One region of the Vibrio sp. 2130-1 genome, then DNA from elsewhere that is predicted to be linked to it. Evidence: riboswitches for the same ligand, from Rfam matches in the RefSeq annotation. Region 1 holds a riboswitch; the other holds the start of a gene.
The links. Region 1 has a riboswitch for thiamine pyrophosphate ahead of thiD (bifunctional hydroxymethylpyrimidine kinase/phosphomethylpyrimidine kinase). Riboswitches for the same ligand answer to the same signal wherever they lie in the genome.
Positions count from the first base shown of each region.

Region 2: another riboswitch for thiamine pyrophosphate. It lies ahead of thiB (thiamine ABC transporter substrate binding subunit); the one in region 1 lies ahead of thiD (bifunctional hydroxymethylpyrimidine kinase/phosphomethylpyrimidine kinase).

Region 1 is NZ_JAWOUT010000009.1:208,370-216,450, forward strand. It holds gene R7Q09_RS15585 (ABC transporter substrate-binding protein) at 1-727, opposite strand, end outside; gene R7Q09_RS15590 (ABC transporter permease) at 775-1,575, opposite strand; gene R7Q09_RS15595 (ABC transporter ATP-binding protein) at 1,568-2,323, opposite strand; gene thiD (bifunctional hydroxymethylpyrimidine kinase/phosphomethylpyrimidine kinase) at 2,313-3,170, opposite strand; TPP riboswitch at 3,268-3,375, opposite strand; gene R7Q09_RS15605 (TldD/PmbA family protein) at 3,687-5,072, shown strand; gene R7Q09_RS15610 (TldD/PmbA family protein) at 5,072-6,415, shown strand; gene trmY (tRNA (pseudouridine(54)-N(1))-methyltransferase TrmY) at 6,493-7,092, opposite strand; gene R7Q09_RS15620 (DUF3087 domain-containing protein) at 7,253-7,777, shown strand.
Region 2 is NZ_JAWOUT010000006.1:270,150-278,230, forward strand. It holds gene R7Q09_RS11605 (translocation/assembly module TamB domain-containing protein) at 1-1,641, shown strand, start outside; gene R7Q09_RS11610 (gamma-glutamylcyclotransferase) at 1,686-2,033, shown strand; gene R7Q09_RS11615 (DUF2799 domain-containing protein) at 2,083-2,445, shown strand; gene ppa (inorganic diphosphatase) at 2,519-3,049, opposite strand; gene fbp (class 1 fructose-bisphosphatase) at 3,177-4,193, opposite strand; gene mpl (UDP-N-acetylmuramate:L-alanyl-gamma-D-glutamyl-meso-diaminopimelate ligase) at 4,506-5,864, shown strand; gene R7Q09_RS11635 (flavin prenyltransferase UbiX) at 5,870-6,508, shown strand; TPP riboswitch at 6,546-6,682, shown strand; gene thiB (thiamine ABC transporter substrate binding subunit) at 6,755-7,747, shown strand; gene thiP (thiamine/thiamine pyrophosphate ABC transporter permease ThiP) at 7,789-8,081, shown strand, end outside.

The DNA of each region.
Region 1 (8,081 bases):
CGATGTAAGTGGTCGCTTGCTCTAGTGCTTTGTTGAATGCCTTGATGGCTTCTTTGTCGTAGGTTTTTGCATTGGCTACGAAGACTAACTCGTCATACGCTGGTACTCCGTGTTCTTCAGGGAAGAAGGCTTTAGCTTTATAACCTTCTAGTGCCAGTTGGTTGGTTTCGAAGTTACGTAGACCGCCCCAAATCGCATCCACTTTGCCAGACGCAAGAGACGAAGACAGCGCCCAACCTACGTTGATGATTTGTACGTCAGAAAACTTCACGTTCTCTTGCGCAAGCATGGTGCCGATTGTCGCTTCTTCGTTGCCGGCGATCGCAATACCGATCTTCTTGCCTTTTAAGTCGCCAAGGTTTTCATTCTTACCGTTGTCCAACACCATCAGCGTGTTGAGTGGCGTAGCAATCAAAGTCGCAGAGCGGATTAGTGGCAAACCAGCCGCGACATCGATGGTCAGGCTTGGTTGGTAAGAGATCGCCATGTCGACTTTACCCGCCGCGACCAACTTAGGTGGTGTGCTTGGATCAGCAGGCTCTTGAATGTTGACCTTCAAACCTTGTTCTTTGAAGTAACCACGCTCTTTGGCAATCACGATAGGACCATGATTTGGGTTGACGAACCAATCCAACATCAGTGTCATCTCTTTTTCAGCAGCAAGCACGTTGGTTGATACCACTGAAGCGAGTAGAGCAGCAGCGCTCATAAGTTTGTTTTTATTCACGGGGTTCTTCCTTTTCTTTCCCAATTTTCTTTGGTTATTTTCTGTAATTACTTACTTTCCCAAGGGATGGCTTTTTTCAATAATTTATCGGTGATGAAGTAGAGTGCGATAGACAGCACGGCGAGGATAAACAGCGCCGCAAACATCTCATCAATGATCATGCGAGCGTTGGCTTGGAGCATCAGATAACCCAAGCCTTCACTTGAACCTACCCACTCACCGACCACTGCTCCAATCGGCGCAATAACGACGGCAACACGAATACCTGAAGCTAAAGTTGGTAGTGCGGCTGGCAATTGAATATGACGAAGTAACTGCCATTTAGAGGCGCCCATGGTCTTGGCAAGGTCGAGGTAACCTGTTGGTGTATTGCGCAAACCGTCATAGCAACATGTCGTGACGGGGAAAAAGATGATGATTGCCGCCATGACTACTTTTGATGCAATGCCGTAACCCAGCCAAAGCATGAGCACTGGCGCGATGGCGAACACAGGGATCGCTTGGCTAGCAATCAGAATGGGCAGTAACCAGCGCTTGAGCGGCTCGAACATCAGCATTTGCAATGCGAACAGCAAACCCATCGATAATCCAAGCGCCAAGCCAAGTAAGATCTCTTGCGCGGTAACCCAAGTATGTTTGAGCAAGACATCGTAACGAGTGACCAATCTATCCAGCACTTCAATTGGTGAAGGTAAGATGAAGCTTGGCATGTCGAATACCACAACAACCAACTGCCACAATCCCAAGATCACCGCTGTGCTAATGACCAAGCGCAGAGCCGGATGGGTCACGCGTTCTTTTTTACTAATGCGTGCCGAAACGGAGTTGTACTGAGTCATATCACTCATAGTCTTTCTCCAATTGATCCAAAATCGCTTGTTGTAGCGCCGCGCACTCTCCATCGAGAGCTCGGGGCGGCTTGGAGTCTGGAACGACCAAGTGCTGAGCTTGCGCAGGTGTGCCTTGCAACACATAGAGTTGGTGAGCTAATCGCACCGCTTCTTGTGGGTCGTGGGTAATCAGAACAACCGTCTTATCTTTCAGTAATTCGGCAGACAAGGTTTGCAACTTATGACGAGTAACCGCGTCCAGTGCAGAGAAAGGCTCATCCATCAGAACTAGAGGCTTGTCTTGCATCAGAGTGCGAGCAAGGGCAACGCGCTGTCTCATGCCCCCAGAGAGCTGAGCAGGCTTAGCATCAGCGTAATCGGCGAGTCCTACTTGGTTTAGTAAAGTCAGTGCGCGTTGTTTATTTTGCTCTGGTGCTTGTTCTTGAGAAAACCGAGTGCTGAGGCAGACGTTGTCTAACACATTTAGCCATGGTAGCAACAAGTCTTGTTGTGCCATGTAGGCAATACGTTCGTGCAAGGCAATGCCATCCGTGGTGGTTAATTCACCATGCCATTCGACTTTGTCGTCTAACAACCCAGCTAGATAACGAAGGATCGTCGTTTTCCCGCAGCCACTTCGTCCGAGTAATACCGTCCATATACCGACGGGAATGGTCATGTTCATTCCTGCTAAAGTCGGTGTTTGGCTATCTTTGTATCGCAGGCTAGCATCGGAAAGCTGAATGCCAATCGCGTTAGCGAACATAAGTATGACCCGCAAAAAAGTGGTTCACAGGGCCGTGACCTTTACCGACATCCAATTCATCAGCGTGCGCGATAGCTTGGCTGATGTACTGCTTACCAAGGTGCACCGCTTTGTGCAGATTGTTGCCTTGTCCAAGATAAGACGCGATAGCAGAAGACAGCGTGCAGCCTGTGCCATGGGTGTTTTTGGTTGGAAAGCGTTTAGCGCTGATTAACTCGGCACTGTCTTGCATGATAAGCAGATCGTTGCTGTTTTCATTTTCTTCAAGGTGACCGCCTTTGAGCAGAATAGCTTTGGCTCCAAGCGCACGAAGCTCGGTAATCATATCGTTCATTTCAGACTCTGATTGAGGCACTGGCTTACCCGTCAATGCTGCGCCTTCGGGTAGGTTAGGGGTAATGATGTCTGCGAGCGGAATCAATTCTTCTTTTAAAGTGCTGATTGCTGACTGCTCTAGTAATAGATCGCCGCTGGTGGCCACCATTACAGGGTCAATCACGAGGTGTTTTGGCTGGTATTGTTTAATTTTGTCAGCAACGACTTTGATGATGTTGGAATCGGCCAGCATGCCCACTTTGACTGCAACGATGTTGAGGTCGGTAAATACTGCATCAAGTTGGCTCTCTACATGGTCGAGAGGAATGGGGAAAATCGCAGAAACGCCTTGGGTATTTTGCGAAGTAATCGCCGTGATTACCGAGCAAGCAAAACTGCCGGTTGCGGACATCGCTTTGATGTCGGCTTGAATACCTGCGCCGCCGCCACTGTCTGAGCCCGCGATGGTCAATACGATAGGGGTAGGCAAGGCTGGCGTGTGATGTGAATGAGGTTGTGATTGCTGCGTCATGGTCGCTCCTACTACAAGACGTATAGGAACTGACTTTGACCGTTGCAGATAGATCGATTTTTCGATCGCTATCGCTTACCTAAGAGGGGCGACGAAAGGCAAAGTGTGCATAGTTCCCTACGTCAGTGCTAACTGAATCAGGTTCAACGGGTCTCGAATTTCGATCTCAGCCAACACTTGTCGTGTGGCCCCCCGACTATTTCGTTCGGATGATAGCAGGACCATTGCGGAAGGGATACGTTTTTTGAGCGTAATTATAATGAGTATTCAATTATGCGAGGTGAGTGATAAAGTAAGCACCTAAATGGTTTGCTGGGTGGAATTTACTAGTGCAACGCTCTGGTGAATGAGCAGAACCTGGAATATTTAATAAATAATCGTGGTCTCGTTAAGCAAGGATTAGCACAAAACAAGGTTAAAAAACTGTTAAAATTTAACGTGTTGCCAATTTAACTTTGTTGAACTTTTTCACAGTTAATTAGGATGGCTAAGACGATCATCGAGCAAGGAGACTTCATGCTTAATTCTGTAACAGCGAAGTCAGTGATCGATCATGCGCTCTTTTTGGGGGCTGATTTCGCTGAACTATTCGTTGAACATCACCAAACCAACACTGTCCAGATCGCATCTGGTGAAGTGGATAAGGTTAACTCGGGTATCGATTTTGGTATCGGTATTCGTCTTTTTTTCGGTCATAAGGTGCTTTACGGTTACACCAACAGCACAGATGAAGCCGAACTAAAGCGCGTAACCTCGCTGCTTGCTGCAAAAGACAAGCGTGAGCAAATCGCGTCAGCGGGTTCTTTGAATTTGAACCGCTACCCAATCCAACATGGTTGCCGCATGCCACTAAGTAAGGATGCTAACCTAGATTCAAAAATCGCGTTTCTATTGAAAGTTGACCAAGCCGCACGTGCTGAGAGTGAGCATATCAGCCAGTTTATTGGCAGCGTGCTTCAGCGCGAACAGCAAGTGTCTATCTTCAATTCAGAAGGTCTACACGTTGACGATACTCGTCACTACATCAGAGTTGCTGGTAATACTGTCGCTCAAAAAGGTAATGAGCAGTCTTCTGGTATGGAAGGTCCTGGTGCTCTTGCTGGCTGGGAGTTCAGTGAACAGCTTGATGCGAAAGAGCTAGGTCAAACTATCGCGCAACAAGCGTTGGTAAAACTTGGCGCTGATGCTTGTCCATCGGGTGAAATGCCAGTGGTAATTGGTAACGGCTTTGGCGGCGTTATCTTCCATGAAGCGTGTGGTCACTTGCTAGAAACCACTTCGGTTGCGAAGAAAGCATCAGTATTCCACGACAAGATGGGCGAAATGGTTGCTCACACCGCGGTGAATGCAGTCGATGATGGCACCATGACCAACGAATGGGGCTCGATTCATGTTGATGACGAAGGCATGAAGACTCAGCGCACCCAATTGATCAAAGACGGTAAGCTAACCAGCTTTATGGTCGATAAAATGGGTGGCATGAAGACAGGTTATGAGCCTACGGGTTCTGGTCGTCGTCAAAACTACAAGTTCGCACCAACCTCGCGCATGCGTAACACCTTTATCGAAGAGGGCGAGCATTCACTTAATGACATGCTGGCAGGCATCGAACGTGGTATCTATGCGAAGAAGATGGGCGGTGGCTCTGTTCAACCGGGTACGGGGGAGTTTAACTTTGCTGTTCGTGAAGCCTACCTCATTGAAAATGGCAAAATCACCAAGCCTCTGAAAACAGCAACGCTGATCAGCACGGGTCCAAAAGTGTTGAAAGAAATCAGCATGGTCGGCAAAGACATGGCACTTGCGCCGGGCATGTGTGGTTCCGTGAGTGGTTCAGTGCCAACAACAGTCGGTCAGCCAACGCTGAAAGTCGATAACATTCTGGTAGGAGGCGGTAACTAATGAGCCAAGAACAACAACTTCTTAATGCGGTTGATTACGTCCTATCAGAAGCAAAACGCCAAGGTGCAGAAGCGGACGTCATTGTAAACCGCAACAGCAGCTTTTCTCTGAAAGCGAACCAAGGAAAGCTGGATGAGTACAAAGTAAGCTCAAGCCAAGTTCTGGGTGTTCGTGTTGTGAAAGATGCGCGCGTTGCAACAAGCTATTCTGAGTCGTTAGAGCAACCAAGCTTAGATTTGATGCTGACCAACGCACTGCAAAGCGCTCGCTTTTCCAAGCAAGATGAACATCAGACTATTAGCTGCGTGAACAGCCAAATCGCGACTGATGTTGCTGAGATTGCGCAAGAAGATACAACTTCTGTTGACGAAAAAATCGAACTGTCTCTCGCACTTGAGCAAGGTGTAGTAGCTCTGCCTCACGCCTCTAGCGCACCTTACAATGGTTACAGCGATGGCGAAACACAACTGATCATTGCCAATACTCAAGGCACATTGTGTCAACACTTCGAGCGCTCGTTCACTTGTTACGCGTATACCTTGTTTGAAAAAGACGGCAAACAGTCAATGGCGGGTAGAATGTCACTGGGTCGCCGTTTTTATGAGTTGAATCCAGCTTACTGTATCGAAGGTGGCTACAACCTTGCTCGCGATCTTCTTGAAGGCGCACCGGTTGCTACGGGTAACTACCCTGCTATCTTCCACATCAATGCGCTAGCAAGTTTATTCGGTGCTTTCGGCAGTGCTTTCTCTGGCGTAAGCGCGATGAAAGGCATTACGCCACTGGGTGACAAGCTTGGTCAACGTGTTGCGAGTGATTTGATTACCTTTACTGATACGGCTTACATGCCAAATGGTATGGCAATCGCGAGTTTTGATAGTGAAGGCTTCGCTACTCAAGATAATGTCATGATTGCTAATGGTGAGTTGAAAACCTTGCTACACAACAGCCAGACCGCAAGTTACTTGGGCGCAGTCTCGACAGCAAGTGCCGCTCGCGGTGCAAAATCGAGCCTAGACGTATCAGCGAATCACAAAGTGATTGCGACGGGTAACAGCAGTGCGTCAGAAGTAAAAGCGGGTGAGTACCTAGAGTTAGTCGAACTTCAAGGTGTCCATTCTGGTGCGGATGCAGTGAGTGGTGATTTCTCATTTGGCGCGAGTGGTTTCTTGTGCCGTGATGGTAAGCGCATTCAACCAGTTCGTGGGATCACGGTAGCGGGTAACTTCTACAATATGCTGCAAGAAGTTGAGGCAGTAGGTGATACTCAGCTAATTAACGATAGCCGAACTTTCTTCTCGCCAGACGTTCGTTTTGCTCGTTTGAGCATTGGTGGTAAGTAAACTTAGCATTACTATAGAAACAATAAGAGGACTCAATAGAGTCCTCTTTCATTATCTAGCAACGTGTGCGCGAATAACTAGAATTCGCGTATGTCCAACTCATTGTGGATCAATACTACACACTGAGAAGCGAAAAGCATCTTAGGACCTAAGCTGATCTTCTCTGTGCCAAGGCGCTTTAAGCTGTTGAACGACTTCTTCGGCATCGGTATATGGTCAGTTAGCAAGAAACATGGGTTTTCACCAATTTCTGCATCACGAACAAATTCGCCTTTCTTATCCAGCATATATAGTTGGTGATCTTCTGCCAGTTCTTGTACTAGGCGTTCAAAGCTCACTGTACGAACGGTAATACCAGGTTCGACTTCACGAAGTTGCTCTTTACCCATACCAACCGAAGCATCCAAAGCGCGAGCCACTGCTGCAATCAAGGTTGACTCATGGAAGCCGCCAATGTTGGTGATGTCGTTGGAGCGAATAGTAATGGTGCGTGAGAAATCTTTTGTGCTTTCTAAAACCAAGTGAACAACCACATCTTCACGGTGTGATTGAGCAACGAACATCGTGTTCATCATGGTATGAGCAAGAATCTCTGTATGCGCTTCATTACCAACACCTTCTAACAGTGCTTTGCTGGTGGTTGGCGCCGCGCGAGCTCGTAAAACAAAAGAGCGCATGAATTTAGCCTCTATATAGGAAGAGTGAATGCGCGGAAGTATATACCCAAGCAGGGAAGGGATGCGAGTTTAATAGCAAATGTGAACTTACTTACAAAGCTTCGATTGTGGAGCTGGGTGTGCTGGTTAGAATAGGAGGCAACCCTGTTAGGAGTGGTATATGGAAATCAAACAGATAAATAAAGACATTTATAAAAAGAAAGTAAACCTTGTGATTGGCGGTTTTGTTGCGTTGCTCGCAATCTCCTCTCTTGCCTTTAGTACCTTGTTGATTGTTTTGTTTGGCAACACTGAAGTCGTACCAGAACAATCAACGGGCAATTTCCATTGGAATTTGATTGGTGTCGTTCTCGCAGTTGCAACTTCCCTCTCTTTATTGAATCAAATTAAAACTCGACCATACATGGAAGAAGTGCTGTACGTTTGGAAACTCAAGCAACTGCACAACAAAATCTTTCGTAAACTAAAAAGCATTAAAGCAGCCGCGAGCAATGACAATGTAAAAGCGCTCACTACGCTTAAGTTCTATTACACCACGCAACGCCAAGTGTTTGAGTTAGACAACAACACACTGACGATGAGCAGTGTAAATAAAGAATTGGAGGCTATCGAGCAAATCGAAGCGGCGCAATCACTGGATCTTGATATCACCAGCTTTAAAGAGAGCTGGGTAGACACATACTGATTGCCTATTTGCTACTTGAAGTTAACAACTGAGTGCTAAAATTAAGCGTTTGAGTGAGATTTAATCACTCGATGCTTTTTTTTAAGTTTTTTTCTAAAAAGGGGTTGCCAAGAAAAATCATCTCCCTATAATGCGCCTCCGTTGTCAGGGCAAAGCGGAAACGCAAAAGCAATTGGCAATAAGGAAAAAGAAAGCTTCTAAAAATTAATTTTAAAAAGTGTTTGACACTGAAAGTTAATTCCTTAGAATACGCCTCCGCTTCGATAGCAAAGCTTACGAAGCAAGCTCTTTAACAATATAGACC
Region 2 (8,081 bases), on a different contig from region 1:
GTATGTCTAACCGAAGACATTAGTGTCGGTAAGAGTGGCCAGGCGAAGTTAGCTATCAATGATTTTGATTTTGACCAAATCAAACAATTCCTGCCGCCAGAAACCAAGCTGCAAGGCTCGGTTAATGCACAGGCTTTTGCTAAATGGGCACCAGAGAAAAAGCCTGAAGTAACCTTAAGTGTCAATATGCCAAAAGGCCAAGTTGAACAAGCGCTTGAACAGCCAATTAAAGTCGGTTGGGAAAGCTTCAACTTTAAAGCAGCATTAGCGAAAGACAAGCTTGATGCCGAGTGGCTATTTGATGTGAAAGATAACGGTGACTTGTCTGGTAAGGTTTCTTTACTGAATGTCTCGTCTGAAAAGCCCACTATTGATGGTAAGGTTTCACTCTCTACGTTCCACTTGGATTTCTTGGCACCGTTGATTGGTGAGTACAGCTTGTTTAAAGCAAACATGAATACTGACCTAGCGATATCAGGTGACGTCATGCATCCGAAGGTGAACGGCCAGTTCTTGATTGACCAAATGAAGCTACAGGGTGAAGTCACACCGATAGATATAAACTCAGGGCAGGTCGTCATCAACTTTAAAGGCCATCAAGCGGACTTGGATGCCGGAATTTTAACCCCGGATGGTGAGTTGAACGTTACCGGTGATGCCGACTGGCAGGACTTACAGAACTGGCGCACTAAAGCGCGTGTATTTGCTAAAGAGCTCAATGTTGATTTGCCTCCAATGGTAAAAATCAAAGTGGAGCCTGACATGACAATAGATGTGACCCCTCAGCTTGCGAAAATTGAGGGTGATATTAATTTGCCATGGGGCAGAATTGTCGTCGAAGAGCTTCCACCAAGTGCGGTAGGCGTATCGAGTGATACCGTTATTCTCGATAAAAACTTGCAGCCAGTGGACGATGTGGCTGCGATGCCGTTTGATGTGGAAACGAACATCAACATTAAAATTGGTGATGACTTCCAACTTGCCGCTTTTGGTTTAAAAGGTGGGTTGAAAGGGAACCTAAACGTGACACAAAAAGACAAAGGTCCTTTCATCGTTGGTGAAGTGAATGTTGTCGACGGTTCTTATCGTTCGTTTGGTCAGGACTTATTGATTAAAGAAGGTAAGATTCTGATGAATGGTCCACCAGATCAACCTTACTTGTCTATCAAAGCGATTCGTAATCCAGACAATACCCAAGATGATGTCATTGCGGGGGTACAAGTGTCAGGCCCAGCATCTGATCCGAGTATAGAAATTTTCTCAGAGCCCGCGATGAACCAAGCCAATGCACTTTCTTATCTACTTCGTGGTCAAGATATTGATGGTGAAGCCGGTGGTAATGCAATGACGACTACCTTAATTGGTTTAAGCTTGGCGAAGAGTGGTCGTGTGGTTGGTGAAATCGGTGAAGCCTTTGGCGTACAAGATTTACAGCTGGACACTGCTGGGTCGGGCGATGATTCGCAAGTGACGGTGAGTGGTTATATTCTGCCAGGTTTGCAGGTGAAATATGGTGTCGGCATCTTTAACTCCCTAGGTGAGTTCACTGTGCGTTACCGATTGATGCAAGACTTGTATTTAGAAGCAGTATCTGGTGTAGATAGCGCCGTTGACCTACTCTATCAGTTTGAGTTCGATTAAAGTGCTTTAACCTAAGCATACACAGTCATGACTAAGGAGTGGTTATGCAGCATTTGATTTTTGTCTACGGCACGTTACGCAAGGGAGAGTACAACCATCAGTATTTGCGCTCGGCGCAGTTTCTTGGTTTACATGAAACGGATGCTCAATTTGCAATGTATGACTTAGGCCCTTATCCAGCGTTGTCTGATGGGCAACGCTCGATTCAAGGTGAAGTGTACCTGATTGACAGTGAAACCTTATCTGAGCTAGATAGGTTAGAAGATGTGCCAGTGGAATATCGCCGAGAGAGCATCGTTACGCCTTTTGGCCAAGCTTGGATCTACTTATATCAAGATACTGAGCAATTAACCGAAGAAATCGCTTCCGGAGATTGGTGTCAAAAGGTGTGAGCTATACTGACATTATCAATAGCAACGAGCTAAACACTAAGGAGTCACGATGAAAGCATTCGTAATTGGAGTAATGGCGTTGCTTCTTGCTGCATGCGCACAAACAACACTACCGACTTCGAATAATGTGACCGATTGGCAAGTGTTTGGTAGGCAGTCAGCTTTAGATGGATTACGGGAGTTATCTGAGGAGCGAATTGCGAAGCTGGATGATGTTAACCATGCGACGCCAGAACTGATAATGGCTTATCAAGCGGGTTACCAGCAAGGCAAACAAGAGTATTGTGAGCAAAGTGCTTATATGCTCGGTGTTATCGGGCGGCCGTATTTTGGCATTTGTGATGATGTTGACCCCTTCTTTCAACATGACTACGACGCTGGACGAATGTCTTCAGCAGGCGCACCTATCTAGTTGACACAGGTAAGATGAAAGCAAAAGAGCTGCCCTAGAGCAGCTCTTTTTAATTTTGTATCAGCAGTGATGCTTATTTTTTCTGAGCTCGTTCGTAAGATTCTAGGATTTCAGCTTTGGCGGCAGCAACATCTGCCCAACCATCCACTTTCACCCATTTGCCTGCTTCAAGCTCTTTGTAACGCTCAAAGAATTGCGTGATCTGCGCTTTCAATAGTTCTGGGATATCGTCCACATCTTGGATGTGCTCGTACTCTTTCGAGATTTTTGAGTGGGGAACCGCAAACACTTTTGCATCTTCACCCGATTCATCTGTCATCTTCAAAACGCCAACAGGACGGCAGCGAATGACTGAACCTGGCATGAGTGGGTATGGTGTTGGTACCAATACGTCGACTGGGTCGCCATCAAGAGACAGGGTATTGTTCACGTAGCCATAGTTGCATGGGTAGAACATTGGTGCAGACATGAAACGGTCGACAAATACAGCACCAGAGTCTTTATCTACTTCGTACTTGATTGGATCTGCATTTGCAGGAATTTCGATAACGACATAGATATCTTCAGGCAGCGACTTGCCTGCTGGTACATGGTTTAAGCTCATTAGAATATTCCTTTTCATTAACGATGAGTCACACAAAAGCGGCTTCATCTGATGATAAATTCGCGTTTCACTTTAGCGACAAAAACGCGGCAGGTAAACACCTGCCGCGTTGGACAAAGGTCTGAAATTATTCTTCGTCGCGGTGCAGTTCAAGGAACTCTTCAACTTTGCGAACCATGTTCTTCGAACCCACAAAGAAAGGTACACGCTGGTGCAACTCAGTAGGCTTGATGTCCATAATGCGATTCACGCCGTCCGATGCAATGCCGCCAGCTTGCTCAATGAGGAATGCCATAGGGTTACATTCGTAAAGCAGGCGTAGCTTGCCTTGCGGGTGGCTTTGTGTGCTTGGGTAAAGGTAGATACCGCCTTTCAGTAGGTTGCGGTGGAAATCAGCAACCAGCGAGCCAATGTAGCGAGAAGTGTATGGGCGACCGTCTTCTGGCACGTTTTCTTGGCAGTACTTGATGTACTTCTTCACCCCTTGAGGGAAACGAATGTAATTACCTTCGTTGATGGAGTAGATCTTACCATCATCAGGAATCATCATGTTTTCATGAGAAAGACAGAAGCTGCCGATAGATGGGTCGTAAGTAAAGCCGTTTACGCCGTTACCAGTTGTGTATACCAACATGGTGGAGGAGCCGTAAATCACGTAGCCCGCAGCCACTTGTTTGTGACCAGGTTGTAGGAAGTCTTCTTCAGTTGGTGGAGTACCGATTGGAGAAACACGACGGTAAATCGAGAAGATAGTACCAACAGAGACGTTCACATCGATGTTAGAAGAACCATCAAGTGGGTCCATCAATACTACATATTTGGCGTTTTGGTTGAGTTCTTTATTGAACGCAACTGCTTCGTCTTCTTCTTCACTGGCAACGCCACACACTTGATCACGAGCTTCAAGCGCGGCTTTGAACTTATCGTTCGCGTAAACATCGAGCTTTTGCTGATCTTCACCTTGGACATTTTCCGTGCCTACAGCACCAGTGATATCACCGAGACCCGCTGCGTTGATTTCGCGGTTAACGATTTTTGCAGCTAAACGAATGGAGGCTAAAAGGGATGATAGATCACCGCTAGCGTGGGGGAAATCCGCTTGTTTTTCGACAATGAACTCGCCTAGGGTGCGCAGTCCTGACATGGTTAATCCTTACATTTTCATTTCATTGGGGGTAGTGCGCAAGTGAGCATCTCTTTATGGATGTTAAACGATTGCGCTGGATGTAAGTTTAAGTCGCAGATCTTTTTAATGGTAATGAAGTAACTGTTTGAGATCTCAATTTATTTGTAGACTTGTTTGAGGGATTCATCAGTAAGCAAGAGGTTGTACAGTCTGTGTTCAACCTTGTCATATTTGTGAAAGGGACTGCAAGAAGAAGGCTAAAGTCACTCGCTTTTCAGGCGGTAATCGCGATAATGAAAGCATTAAAGAACGCATTACAAGGTTTAGTTTATGCACATTCATATCTTGGGTATCTGTGGCACATTTATGGGCGGCGCTGCGATTTTAGCGCGCCAATTAGGGCATAAAGTCACTGGTTCTGATGCCAACGTTTACCCACCGATGAGCACGTTGCTTGAGTCTCAAGGTATTGAAATTATTGAAGGCTTCGACCCGTCTCAACTCGACCCTCAACCAGACCTTGTTGTGATTGGTAATGCCATGAGCCGTGGCAACCCGTGTGTCGAGCATGTGCTCAACACTAACATGCGTTACACCTCTGGCCCGCAGTGGCTCAACGAGTTTTTGCTGCATGATCGGTGGGTATTGGCGGTATCGGGTACACATGGGAAAACGACTACGTCGAGCATGCTTGCTTGGATACTTGAAGATTGTGGTTATCAACCGGGTTTCTTAGTCGGTGGGGTACTCGGTAACTTCGGAGTGTCTGCTCGTTTGGGTGAAAGCATGTTTTTTGTCGTTGAAGCGGACGAATATGACAGTGCTTTTTTCGATAAGCGTTCTAAGTTTGTGCATTACCATCCTCGCACTTTAATCATGAACAATCTTGAGTTTGATCATGCTGATATCTTCGATGATCTAGAAGCGATCAAGCGCCAATTCCATCATTTAGTGCGAACGGTTCCCGGCAATGGCTTAATCTTAGCTCCGAAGCAAGACCAAGCTTTGGCGGATGTATTCGAGCGTGGTTGCTGGACAGAAAAGCAGTTTTCAGGTGTTGATGGCGACTGGCAAGCGCACAAATTAGTGCTTGATGGCTCAAAATTTGACGTTGCGTTGCAAGGCGAGAAGGTTGGTACCGTCGAATGGAATTTGGTGGGTGACCACAATGTGGATAATGCGCTGATGGCAATCGCTGCTGCACGACATGTTGGAGTCACTCCGGATCTTGCTTGCCAGGCATTAGGGCGTTTCATCAATACCAAGCGCCGTTTAGAGCTGAAAGGTGAAGAACAAGGTGTGACGGTTTACGATGATTTTGCGCATCACCCAACGGCAATTGAACTTACTGTCGGTGGTTTGCGTAACAAGGTAGGTGAAAAACGCATCCTTGCTGTGTTGGAGCCGCGTTCTGCCACCATGAAGCGAGGTGTACACAAAAACACACTTGCAGAGTCACTACACAGTGCAGATGAAGTCTTCTTGTTCCAGCCAGATAATATCGAGTGGTCTGTGCAAGACATTGCCGACCAATGCACACAGCCAGCGTTTGTCGATGCGGATATAGATAACTTTGTAGCCAAGATCGTCGAACGTGCGCGACCAGGTGACCAAATTCTAGTCATGAGTAACGGTGGCTTTGGTGGTATTCACGGAAAACTTCTTGAGCAGTTAAAACAAAAAGCCTGATTGATATGCAAAACAAAACACAACCCTCTCATAAAAAAGCCATCACGTTGGCATTAACGGGTGCTTCTGGTGCTCCCTACGGCCTTCGTCTTTTAGAATGCTTGGTTGCGGCGGATTATCATGTCTACGTTCTGATTTCTTCGGCGGCTCGTGTTGTGATGGCAACCGAGCATAATCTTAAGTTGCCAAGTGGCCCAGAAGCGGCGCAGCAAGCATTGGTAGAGCACCTGAACTGCAATCCAAATAACATCACCGTTTGCGGTAAAGACGATTGGTTCTCGCCGGTTGCGTCTGGTTCTGCTGCACCTAAGCAAATGGTGGTTTGCCCATGCTCTGCGGGAAGCGTTGCGGCCATAGCACATGGTATGTCGGACAACTTGATCGAACGGGCCGCTGATGTAGTAATGAAAGAGCGCGGGCAGCTGTTGCTCGTGGTTCGCGAAACGCCATTTTCAACGCTACATCTGGAGAACATGCACAAGCTATCGCAAATGGGCGTCACCATCATGCCAGCGGCTCCGGGTTTCTACCATCAGCCAAAGAGCATTGAAGACTTAGTGGATTTTATGGTGGCGAGAATTCTCGACCACTTAGGTATTGAGCAAGGTTTAGTGCCTCGTTGGGGTTATGACCAGCGTTCGTGAGCTGATTGTGTAACCACTCAAATACCTTTACAATCCATCCAACTCATCGGGGAGCAAACCCATTTAGCATTGAGTCAATCAATGCATTGGGGCGCTGAGACCTAAGTGTTTAACTAGGGACCCGTATTACCTGAACCAGATAATGCTGGCGTAGGAATTGAGTCTGGATATTGGAAGTCCTTAATAGCCGCCTCAAACCCTGTGCCGCTCAACTTATTTCTCTGAAATACTCATGGAGAGCGAGCAGTGAAACCCACTCTAAATCTGATTGCCCTAGCTGCAATTACTTCAACTTCAGCGTTTGCTGCTGAAAACCCATTAACTATTTATACCTACGATTCTTTTGCCGCAGATTGGGGGCCGGGTCCTAAAATCGAGCAAGCTTTTGAAGCAAAATGTGGCTGTGACGTTAACTTCGTAGCGTTGGACGATGGTGTGTCGATTCTGAATCGTCTTCGTCTTGAAGGCGGTAATAGCAAAGCGGACATCGTATTAGGTTTGGATAACAATCTGATGGCAGAAGCGAAGAAAACCGGTCTGCTTGCCGAGCACAATGTAGATACGTCCAATACAGTGTTACCAAACGGTTGGAGTGACACGACGTTTGTACCGTACGATTACGGCTACTTCGCGTTTGTGTACAACAAAGAGAAACTGGCTAATCCGCCGAAAAGCATGAAAGAGCTGGTGGAAACGCGCGACGATCTGAAAGTGATTTACCAAGATCCGCGGACTTCAACGCCGGGCCAAGGCTTAATGCTATGGATGAAATCTATTTATGGCGACGATGTGACGCAAGCGTGGCAGAAGCTAGCGAGCAAAACCGTAACGGTCACGAAAGGTTGGTCTGAGGCGTATTCTATGTTCCTCAATGGTGAGTCCGATTTAGTGCTTTCTTACACCACTTCACCTGCGTACCACTTAATTGCGGAAAACGATTCGAAGTTTGCTACGGCGAATTTTGCTGAAGGCCACTACATGCAAGTTGAAGTAGCCGCCAAAGTGAAAGGGGCAAAAAACTCAGAACTTGCTGATCAATTTATGAGTTTCATTTTAAGTGATGAGTTCCAATCGGCGATGCCAACGGGTAACTGGATGTACCCAGTCACTGACGTTGAGTTACCTAAAGGTTTTGAAACTTTGAGTGTTCCAAGCAAGTCGTTGAGCTTTAGTGCTGATGAAGTGGCAAAAATGCGTAAGTCTTGGATTCGCGAATGGCAAAGCGCATTGACGTTTTAGCTGACGTTTCCATCCTCATCTGAATGAGATAGGTTTTACCTTTGAATTCTGTTCCAAAAATAGGTTTAGGGGTCGCGATGATCATCGCGACCTTTGTTATTTCTGCCCTAGGTGCTTTGATTGTTCAAGCCCCTTCACTTGATGTGTCTGTGGTATGGGGCGACCCGTACTATCAACATGTCACCAAGTTCAGTTTCTACCAAGCGTTTCTTTCCACATTGCTCAGTGTTGGCTTTGCCATTCCAGTAGCGCACGCACTTTCGCGTCGCCAATTTATTGGTAAATCATTACTGCTTAAGCTGTTTGCATCGACACTGGTTTTGCCGGTTTTGGT